DNA from 3 places in the Shewanella sp. BC20 genome. Region 3 is predicted to be linked to each of the others. Evidence: predicted binding sites of a transcription regulator. Region 3 holds the regulator's gene; each other region holds the start of a gene.
The links. Region 3 encodes NrdR, which represses ribonucleotide reductase genes. Its sites were predicted from a motif close to AAACACNANATNTNGTGTTT; they were not measured.

Region 1 (3,282 bases), on a different contig from region 3:
TCAAGCCTGCTGCGATATGGTTAAACCCGGCGGTTTTGTGTTTTTCTCAACCATCAACCGTAATATTAAGTCTTTCGTTGAGACCATTATCGGCGCCGAGTACCTATTAAAGATGTTGCCAATTGGCACCCATGACCATAATAAGTTCATCAAGCCATCTGAACTCATGGCCTTAGTCGATAACACCGATCTTCTCTGTAAAGATGCACTTGGGATCACCTATAACCCGCTAACAGGGATCTTTAAGTACACCCCAAAGGTCGATGTTAACTATATGATTGCGACGCAAAAGGTAGATTAAGATGAGCTTAGCTGAGGTTAAAGGGGTCTTATTCGACCTTGACGGTACCCTTGCCGATACCGCGCCGGATCTGGTTCAGGCCCTTAACCTCAGTTTGTCAGATGTCGGTATCACAGCAAAACCTTTAGCAGATATGCGTAGCGCCGCCTCCCATGGCAGCTTTGCCTTAGTCGATGCGGCGATTCCCGGTGCGGATGACGCACTGCGCACTCAAGTACAGCAAGGACTCCTCGCACACTATCATAGGATCAATGGCGACCATTGCCAGTTGTTTGATGGTATCGCTCCTCTGCTCGATTGGCTCGAGTTATGCCGTGTGCCATTTGGGGTGATCACGAATAAACCCGCCCGCTTTACTCGCCCTCTATTGCATAAGCTTAAGCTCAGCTCGCGTATGCCAGTGATGATCAGTGGCGATTCGACTCGTTACTCTAAGCCCCATACTGCACCTATGCTATTGGGCGCGCAGCAGCTGCAATGCCCGCCACAGCACATCCTCTATTTAGGTGATGCCGAGCGGGATTTACTCGCGGCTCAAGCGGCGGGCATGCTCGGCGGTGTGGCCTTGTGGGGATATTTAGGTGAGGCCGATACACCCGATGCATGGCCTGCCTATGCGCAGTTTAACTCGCCATCGAGTTTGCATTCGGCCTTAAGCCAAGCATTCGCAAAATAGCAGTAACGGATTGACCAAGGTAATGGCTCAACCGAATCCGATTAACGGCGAAATTATGCGCCCTTCGCTGGTAATGCAATTTAGGTTAAGGGTCAATCCTTGCGATCGCGATCGCTGCTTATTTTAGCGATCGATCACACAGTGAAATTTGCACAAAAAAACGTCATCAATGTCGCACGCTAATCTCAATTTGAGCTTCAGGGTTAGTCATCACTAACGCTTTTCTTTATCCTCAAGATATCCACAAGATACCCCCTGAATTGAGACTTGCAAATAGCGTCAAACCTCACTATCTTGTATCTCAGATTATTTAAAACACCATATCTTGTGTATAGGTAGCAATCAGACACACTAGAAGTTCCCCGTTAAATCGACTATCTCCTGCATAGTCAGCAGTATTAAGGGTTTTCAGGTTGATTGTTTTACAAGGAAACGTACGGTGACTTAGTTCACCTGAACAGATATCAGAACCAAGGCCTCTCTTCAATGAATAGCAATATGACAGTCACAAAACGCTGTGGTGCACGTGAGACAATCGATCTCGACAAAATACACCGCGTAATTACTTGGGCAGCCAAGGGATTAAAAAACGTTTCTGTTTCTGAAGTTGAACTTCGCACGCATTTACAGTTTTTCGACGGGATCCCAACCGAAGCTATCCACGAAACGATCATCAAATCTGCGGCGGATTTAATTTCCCCAGAATCACCGGATTATCAGTTTCTGGCTGCGCGCTTAGCCGTATTCCATTTACGTAAGAAGGCCTTTGGTCAGTTCGAACCGCCAAAGTTATACGACCATGTGACTAAACTGGTCGAGCTTGGCAAGTATGATATGCATATTCTGCAGGATTACACCCGCGAAGAACTCGATATCATGGATACCTATATCGACCATTGGCGCGATATGAACTTCTCCTACGCGGCGGTAAAACAGCTCGAAGGTAAATATCTGGTACAAAACCGTGTGACCCACGAGATCTACGAGAGCGCCCAGTTCCTCTATATTTTGGTGGCGGCATGCTTGTTTGCCCGTTATCCAAAAGAAACGCGCCTGCAATACGTTAAAGATTTTTACGACGCGGTATCGACCTTTAAGATTTCTCTGCCCACGCCAATCATGGCGGGTGTACGTACGCCAACACGTCAATTCAGTTCATGCGTTCTGATTGAATGTGGCGACAGCTTAGATTCTATCAACGCGACCGCCTCTTCTATCGTGAAGTATGTCAGCCAACGCGCGGGTATTGGTATCAATGCCGGTCGTATCCGTGCATTAGGTAGCCCAATCCGCGGCGGCGAAGCCTTCCACACGGGTTGCTTACCTTTCTACAAGTATTTCCAAACGGCGGTGAAGTCTTGCTCGCAAGGCGGCGTTCGTGGTGGTGCAGCGACCCTCTTCTACCCCATTTGGCACTTAGAAGTGGAATCCCTGCTGGTACTGAAAAACAACCGCGGTGTCGAAGATAACCGTATTCGCCACTTAGACTACGGCGTACAGCTCAACAAGCTGATGTATCAACGTCTTATCAAAGGCGAAAACATCAGCCTGTTCAGCCCATCAGACGTGCCAGGTCTTTACGATGCCTTCTTCGAAGATCAAGACGAATTCGAACGTCTGTACCTGCAATATGAGCAAGACAGCAGTATTCGTAAGAAGACATTGAAAGCAGTTGAACTGTTCTCATTGATGATGCAAGAGCGTGCTTCAACGGGCCGTATCTACATCCAAAACGTCGACCACTGTAACACCCACAGTCCGTTCGACTCGAAAGTTGCCCCGATCAGACAATCTAACCTTTGTCTTGAAATCGCGCTGCCGACCAAACCATTGAACAACATTGACGATCCAAACGGTGAAATCGCGCTGTGTACACTGTCAGCATTGAACTTAGGTGCGATCAAAAACTTAGCCGAGCTTGAGCCATTAGCCGATTTAGCGGTACGTGCACTGGATAACCTACTGGATTACCAAGATTATCCAATCAAAGCGGCTGAAATTTCATCGATGAACCGTCGTACCTTGGGTATTGGTGTTATCAACTTCGCTAACTACTTAGCGAAGAATGGCATGAAGTACTCCGATGGTAGCGCGAACAACCTGACTCACAAGACCTTTGAAGCGATTCAATTCTATCTGCTTAAGGCGTCAATGAATCTGGCAAAAGAGCAAGGTGCGTGCCCATTATTTAATGAGACCACTTACGCCCAAGGTATTTTACCTATCGATACCTACAAACGTGATTTAGATAAGATTTGCAGCGAGCCATTGCATTTAGACTGGGAAACACTGCGCCAAGACATCA
Region 2 (3,282 bases), on a different contig from region 3:
GCGCATCGAGCTTGCAGAAACGGCTGCAGAGGCTCTCACTCGGGGTGCTATAAAGGCTAAACCCATAACCGGTTTCGGCCTTCCATGCATCGGTAGCCGCTTTAAGGTGCGCGACAATCGCCACCGCTTTTTCTCTAAGCTTAGCATCATCAAACACATGGGTTTCAGTGCCATAGAGCGCATTGATGGTTTCATGTAAACCGATATAGCCTAATGAAATCGATGCCCGACCATTTTTAAAGATTTGGGCGATATCATCATCGGCGCGCAGGCGCACACCACAGGCGCCTTCCATATACAGAATCGGCGCAACTCTGGCTTTAACGCCATTTAAGCGTTCGATGCGAGTATCTAATGCACGGCGGGCAAGTTGTAAACGCTCATCTAAAATACGATAAAACTCAGCCTCATCGCCATTGGCCTCGAGGGCCACTCGGGGCAAGTTTAAGCTCACCACCCCAAGGTTATTGCGCCCTTCATGGACCAGCTCGCCATTTTCTTTGTAGGAGCCTAAAAAGCTGCGACAGCCCATTGGGGTTTTAAATGATCCCGTGACTCTTTCCACTTGCTCGTAGTTCAAAATATCAGGATACATGCGCATGCTGGCGCATTTTAGGGCCATTTGTTTGACATCGTAGTTGCAATCACCGGCCTTGTGGTTAATGCCATCACGAATCGCAAACACCAGTTTAGGGAACACGGCAGTCTTACGATTTTTACCTAGGCCCGTCATACGCACTTTCAACATGGATTGCTGAATTAAACGCGACTCCCACGAAGTGCCAAGACCAAAACCAAAGGTGACAAAGGGCGTTTGTCCATTGGCGGTATGCAAGGTATTCACTTCATATTCAAGGGATTGGAAAGCATCATGACATTCTTTTTCTGTCAGCGCCGTCGCATAGGCCTTGGCATCTTTTATCTGCCAATTGAGTGCCACTTGATAATGTTTGTCATAGCTCTTCGCCACAAAAGGTGCGAGCACTTCATCGATACGGTTAATCGTAGTGCCACCATAAATATGGCTCGCCACTTGGGCAATAATCTGCGCCGTAACAGCAGTAGCGGTGGAGATGGATTTTGGGGTCTCAATTTCGGCGTTGCCCATTTTAAAACCGTGGGTCAACATGCCCGCCAAATCAATCAACATGCAGTTAAACATCGGGAAAAACGGCGAATAATCGAGATCGTGGTAATGGATTTCACCAAGTTCATGGGCGGCCACCACATCCTTAGGCAGAATATGGCTCTTGGCGTAATGTTTAGCGACGATACCCGCGAGTAGATCCCGCTGGGTTGGGATCACTTTAGAGTCTTTATTGGCGTTTTCATTTAACAGCGCCGCATTGCTCTGCTCCACTAAACCACGGATTTCAAGATTGAGTTTACTGGTCGCATCGCGGCAAATATCTCTGTCATGGCGATACTCGATATAGACCCGCGCCAGAGACTTGTAAGGCCCTTCCATCAGTAGGTTTTCAACCGCATCCTGTAAATGGTGGATCTCGACTTCTGCCAGATTGGCCACTCGCTCCCTCACACAAGCTGCAACCGTCGCGGCATAGTCAGCATCCTCTATCCCAACCGAGTTTGCAGCCGCTATCACTGCATCTCTTATCCTTGTTTCATCAAAAGGTGTGCGGCAACCATCCCGCTTGATCACGACTGGCATTGTTCAGTTCCTCTCCATTCCGATTAAAATTAACACTACATATAGTGTTTAGATAATCAATAAACACAATATCTAGGTAATTAAGCGGCATTAACACCTAAAATTCCATGATCCAGATCATGATTTATCGGATGGATAAAAAGAACAAAGAAGAACTGTAGCCAAACCCAATGATCTCAGTTTTAAGCCTTGACCTTGGCCATAAAGCAGGATAGCGGACGCTAAAAATGCCCGCTAATCACGACAAAGTACCTTGGCCCGAAAGCCAAAGTCCTTGTAATAAAAGTCCTTGGAATAAAAGCAGTCCGTAGCTCGGCGTTTGCCCTTGGCTAAGGTTTACACTCAAACAGAGTTAGCGCTTGGCTAAGGCAAGATAACTACTCAGTTGCCCCGATGCCGACTGCTGCATCCCCATGGAGGAAGCCACTTGCATAGTCGACTTAAGCCCCTGCCATAACTGTTTTTGGCTGTCGCTCAGTGTGGGGTTGCTATTTAGATAATCGGTTAACTGGCCAAATACCTTAGTGGCTTTTTGTGCCAGCACTGGGGATTGCGCATCATCCATATTCGACAATACGTTTTTAGCATCGACTAAGGTGTCGATCATAGGACTGTTTGGTGACTTTTCCGCCAAAGACTTTAGCTCATCGTCGATAAAGTCCTGCAGGGATTGCTTGCTCGGCTTTTGACTCGGCAAATTAATGCCATTTTGTGACAGGCGCTCAACCTGTGCATCGGACAAAATGCCGTCCTTTTGCAGTCGAGACACTAGGGCTGGGATATCTGACACACTAAACTGGCCATCGGCAAAAAAGTCCTTCGACATCGCTTGGATTTTTTGTGCCCTAAGCGCGCGGGGTGACAAAGCAATGTCATCGCTCGGTTTCGCTTCAGTCTTAGGTGTATCCTTGACGGATGACTTAGCCTCCGTGCTGGACTCAGTCTTACTTGTGTCTGTCTTACTCGTGTCCGTCTTCTTGCTGTTCAGGCCATAGGCATCGGCAACACTGCTACGGTTCAGATTTAAGGCATTTAAAAGAGGATTCATCGTCAATAATTCGGCATCTAACACTGTGTGATGAAGCTAAAGCAAAAAATAAGCCAATCAAACAATCACTTGCCTAAATCAATATGTAACGATGAACCATCCCTGTCGATTAACCTTTCCAAATTGCCGCTTCAATCAAGTGCGCCGCCTTAGCGACAGCCGCTTCTCCTGCGGCAATAGCCTCGTCGGCGCGGTGAAACTCCATAGTGCCGATATTAGCGACTTCAGGCACGACCAAAATATCGGGAGGATCACCCATCAAACGCGCCCGCTTATGGCGTTGCTCTAAAATCCCCATCGACTGTGACATTACCGCAATCATGCCAGGGTTAGATTTAGTGCCGAGGGAAAACTTGTCGGTTAAGCTGCTGACATATTCCCGCCCCCTAGCAAACAAATCCATAAAGCCAGTTTCTTGGCGAGCGGGCATTTCATTTTCTTCCTTTGGCGCCTTATGGCTGGTCATGTTGACGGGCAATACTTGCAGCCGCCCAGAATGAAACCCATGCAAATCAACGGCAATCACTATATCGACGCCCATAGCTCGGCTCACAGACACGGG
Region 3 (3,282 bases):
GTGAGTATGTGGACGTAGTTGAAACCTTAGCGATTGAGCGTGCAAAACAACTGTTTGGTGCGACTTACGCAAACGTGCAACCTCACTCAGGTTCTCAAGCAAACAGCGCCGTTTACATGGCATTGTTAAAACCAGGCGATACCGTTTTAGGTATGAACCTCGCTCACGGTGGTCACTTGACCCACGGTTCGCCAGTAAACTTCTCCGGTAGACTGTACAACATCATTCCTTACGGCATCGATGAATCAGGTAAGATCGACTATGACGAAATGGAACGTCTGGCGGTTGAACATAAGCCTAAGATGATGATCGGTGGTTTCTCTGCTTACTCAGGCATCGTTGACTGGGCAAGAATGCGCGAAATCGCAGACAAAATCGGTGCTTACCTGTTTGTCGACATGGCGCACGTTGCGGGTCTTATCGCCGCTGGTGTGTATCCAAACCCAGTGCCACATGCGCACGTTGTGACCTCTACTACTCACAAGACCTTAGCCGGTCCTCGTGGCGGTATCATTCTGTCTGCTGCCGATGATGAAGAGCTATACAAAAAGCTGAACTCTGCGGTATTCCCAGGCGGTCAAGGCGGTCCTTTGATGCACGTTATCGCGGGTAAAGCGGTAGCCTTCAAAGAAGCTTTAGAGCCAGAGTTCAAAGCTTACCAACAACAAGTGGTTAAGAACGCTAAAGCCATGGTTGAAGTGTTCTTAGAGCGCGGTTACAAGATCGTTTCTGGCGGTACTGACAACCACTTAATGCTGGTGGACTTAATCGGTCGCGACCTGACGGGTAAAGAAGCCGATGCCGCTTTAGGTAGCGCGAACATCACAGTAAACAAAAACTCTGTGCCAAATGACCCACGTTCTCCATTCGTGACCTCTGGTGTGCGTATCGGTACGCCTGCGATCACTCGCCGTGGCTTTAAAGAAGCTGAAGCGAAAGAGTTAACCGGTTGGATCTGTGACATCCTCGACGATGCCCACAACCCTGCGGTTATCGAGCGCGTAAAAGGCCAAGTATTGGCACTGTGCGCCCGTTTCCCTGTTTACGGTTAATTCGTTAATTTATCTGAATATGAAGGCTGAGTTCACAACTGCTTAGGGTGTCACTCTTAGGTGGTTAACCTCAGCCGATAAATAGGATAAAATCCCATGGCCGCATTAAGCGGCCATTTTTATTGCTAAAATCGTAGACTTAAACCCGCTCGGTTTAAGCGAGAAACAGCGAAAGCCACAGGCTTTATTCCATTCACGGCAGGAGGCTCAATGCATTGTCCATTTTGCAGCGCGACAGATACTAAAGTGATCGATTCCCGATTAGTGGCGGAAGGCCATCAAGTGCGTCGTCGCCGAGAATGCACCGAATGCCACGAAAGATTTACTACCTTCGAAGGGGCTGAATTAGTCATGCCACGGGTGATTAAACGCGATGGCACGCGCCAACCCTTCGATGAAGAAAAGCTGCAAGCTGGTATGTTACGCGCGGTCGAAAAGCGCCCCGTGTCTATGGATGAAATCGAGCAGGCCTTAAGTAAAATCAAGTCAACGCTGCGGGCTACTGGCGAGCGTGAAGTGCCATCCGAGATGATAGGTAACTTGATGATGGAACAGTTAATGAGCCTAGATAAGGTTGCCTATATTCGTTTTGCCTCGGTTTATCGTGCCTTTGAAGACGTCTCCGAATTTGGTGAGGCGATTGCGAAACTGCAAAAGTAATGTGGGTTATCTTAAGTTAGTGCTTAGGTTAGCGCCTCGTTATGCGCCGCATTCGGGCACGCTTCCTCAAGATTTCATAGGGTTTATATGAATTGGTCAGAACTCGATAACCAGATGATGAGCCGAGCCATACAACTGGCTCGTAAAGGATTTTATACCACTCGCCCCAATCCTAGTGTGGGCTGCGTTATCGTAAAAGATAATCAGATTGTCGGTGAAGGTTACCATCAAAAAGCTGGCGAGCCCCACGCCGAGGTGCATGCACTGCGGATGGCTGGCGAGCTTGCCCACGGCGCGACCGCCTATGTCACCTTAGAACCTTGTAGCCATTATGGCCGCACACCGCCGTGCGCCTTGGCGCTGATCAATATTGGTGTAAAACGAGTCGTGGTGGCGGTTGAAGATCCCAATCCGCAGGTCGGTGGCCGCGGTATTCAAATGCTGCGCGATGCGGGCATTGAAGTGGATGTTGGCTTGCACCGCGACGAAGCTTACGCTTTAAATCTTGGTTTTATGAAGCGCATGGAGTCGGGTCTACCTTGGGTGACGGTAAAGCTTGCCGCGAGCCTCGATGGTAAAACCGCCTTATCAAACGGGGTATCTAAATGGATCACAGGCCCCGAAGCTCGCCGCGATGTGCAGCGTTTACGTTTACGCGCCTGCGCGCTAGTGACAGGGATTGAAACCGTACTAGCCGATGACCCTTCGCTCAATGTGCGTTACTCAGAGCTTGGCAGTCTTAGCTCACAATTGAGTGAAGCGCAGATTTTACAGCCGCTGCGGGTGATTTTAGACAGTCGCTGCCGGATGCCGATTACGGCAGCCTTGCTTGCGATTGAATCGCCGATGTTATTAGTCTCAACTGAGCCTTACTCGCCAGCCTTTGTGGCGCAGTTGCCTGCCCATGTGACTTGTCTTCAATTACCGGCGATTGATGGTCGAATCTCGCTGCCCGCACTCTTAAGCTATTTAGGCAAAAACTGTAATCAGGTGCTTATCGAAGCGGGCGCGACCTTAGCTGGCGCCTTTATCGGTGCGGGATTAGCCGATGAGTTAGTGCTGTATCAAGCGATGAAAATCCTTGGCGCACAAGGGCGTAATCTACTCGAATTACCCGATTATCAAATGATGGCCGATATTCCGACCCTCAAACTGGTCGATGAGCGTAAAGTGGGCGCGGATACGCGTTTCACCTTGAGGCTCACGTCCAATCCATCTTTAGCGAATAAGTGAGTTAACCATGTTTACTGGGATTATTGAGGCCGTTGGCACGCTGCGAAAGCTTGAACGTAAAGGCGATGATATTCGTTTGACGGTCGCCAGTGGCAAACTTGATTTAAGCGATGTGCGTTTAGGCGACAGTATCGCCACCAATGGGGTGTGTTTGACTGTGGTTCAGCAATTAGCCGATGGCTATGTGGCGGATGTGTCGGCTGAAACTGTCAGTCTCACAGGCTTTGCTAACTATAAAGTCGGCACTAAGGTTAATCTTGAAAAAGCCGTCACCCCGACAACTCGCCTCGGCGGGCATATGGTCAGCGGCCATGTGGATGGCATTGCCACCGTAGAG

Region 1: the regulator NrdR is predicted to act here: its motif matches at 1,291-1,310, upstream of nrdA (class 1a ribonucleoside-diphosphate reductase subunit alpha).
Region 2: the regulator NrdR is predicted to act here: its motif matches at 1,703-1,722, upstream of nrdD (anaerobic ribonucleoside-triphosphate reductase).

What each region holds. Positions count from the first base shown of each region.
Region 1 is NZ_NHRI01000003.1:248,926-252,207, reverse strand. Features, by position in the region: gene ubiG (bifunctional 2-polyprenyl-6-hydroxyphenol methylase/3-demethylubiquinol 3-O-methyltransferase UbiG) at 1-301, shown strand, start outside; gene CBX96_RS05310 (HAD family hydrolase) at 303-977, shown strand; gene nrdA (class 1a ribonucleoside-diphosphate reductase subunit alpha) at 1,464-3,282, shown strand, end outside.
Region 2 is NZ_NHRI01000002.1:99,319-102,600, reverse strand. Features, by position in the region: gene nrdD (anaerobic ribonucleoside-triphosphate reductase) at 1-1,672, opposite strand, end outside; gene CBX96_RS02900 (hypothetical protein) at 2,025-2,720, opposite strand; gene rssA (patatin-like phospholipase RssA) at 2,830-3,282, opposite strand, start outside.
Region 3 is NZ_NHRI01000016.1:46,393-49,674, reverse strand. Features, by position in the region: gene glyA (serine hydroxymethyltransferase) at 1-1,052, shown strand, start outside; gene nrdR (transcriptional regulator NrdR) at 1,263-1,712, shown strand; gene ribD (bifunctional diaminohydroxyphosphoribosylaminopyrimidine deaminase/5-amino-6-(5-phosphoribosylamino)uracil reductase RibD) at 1,800-2,945, shown strand; gene CBX96_RS16085 (riboflavin synthase) at 2,953-3,282, shown strand, end outside.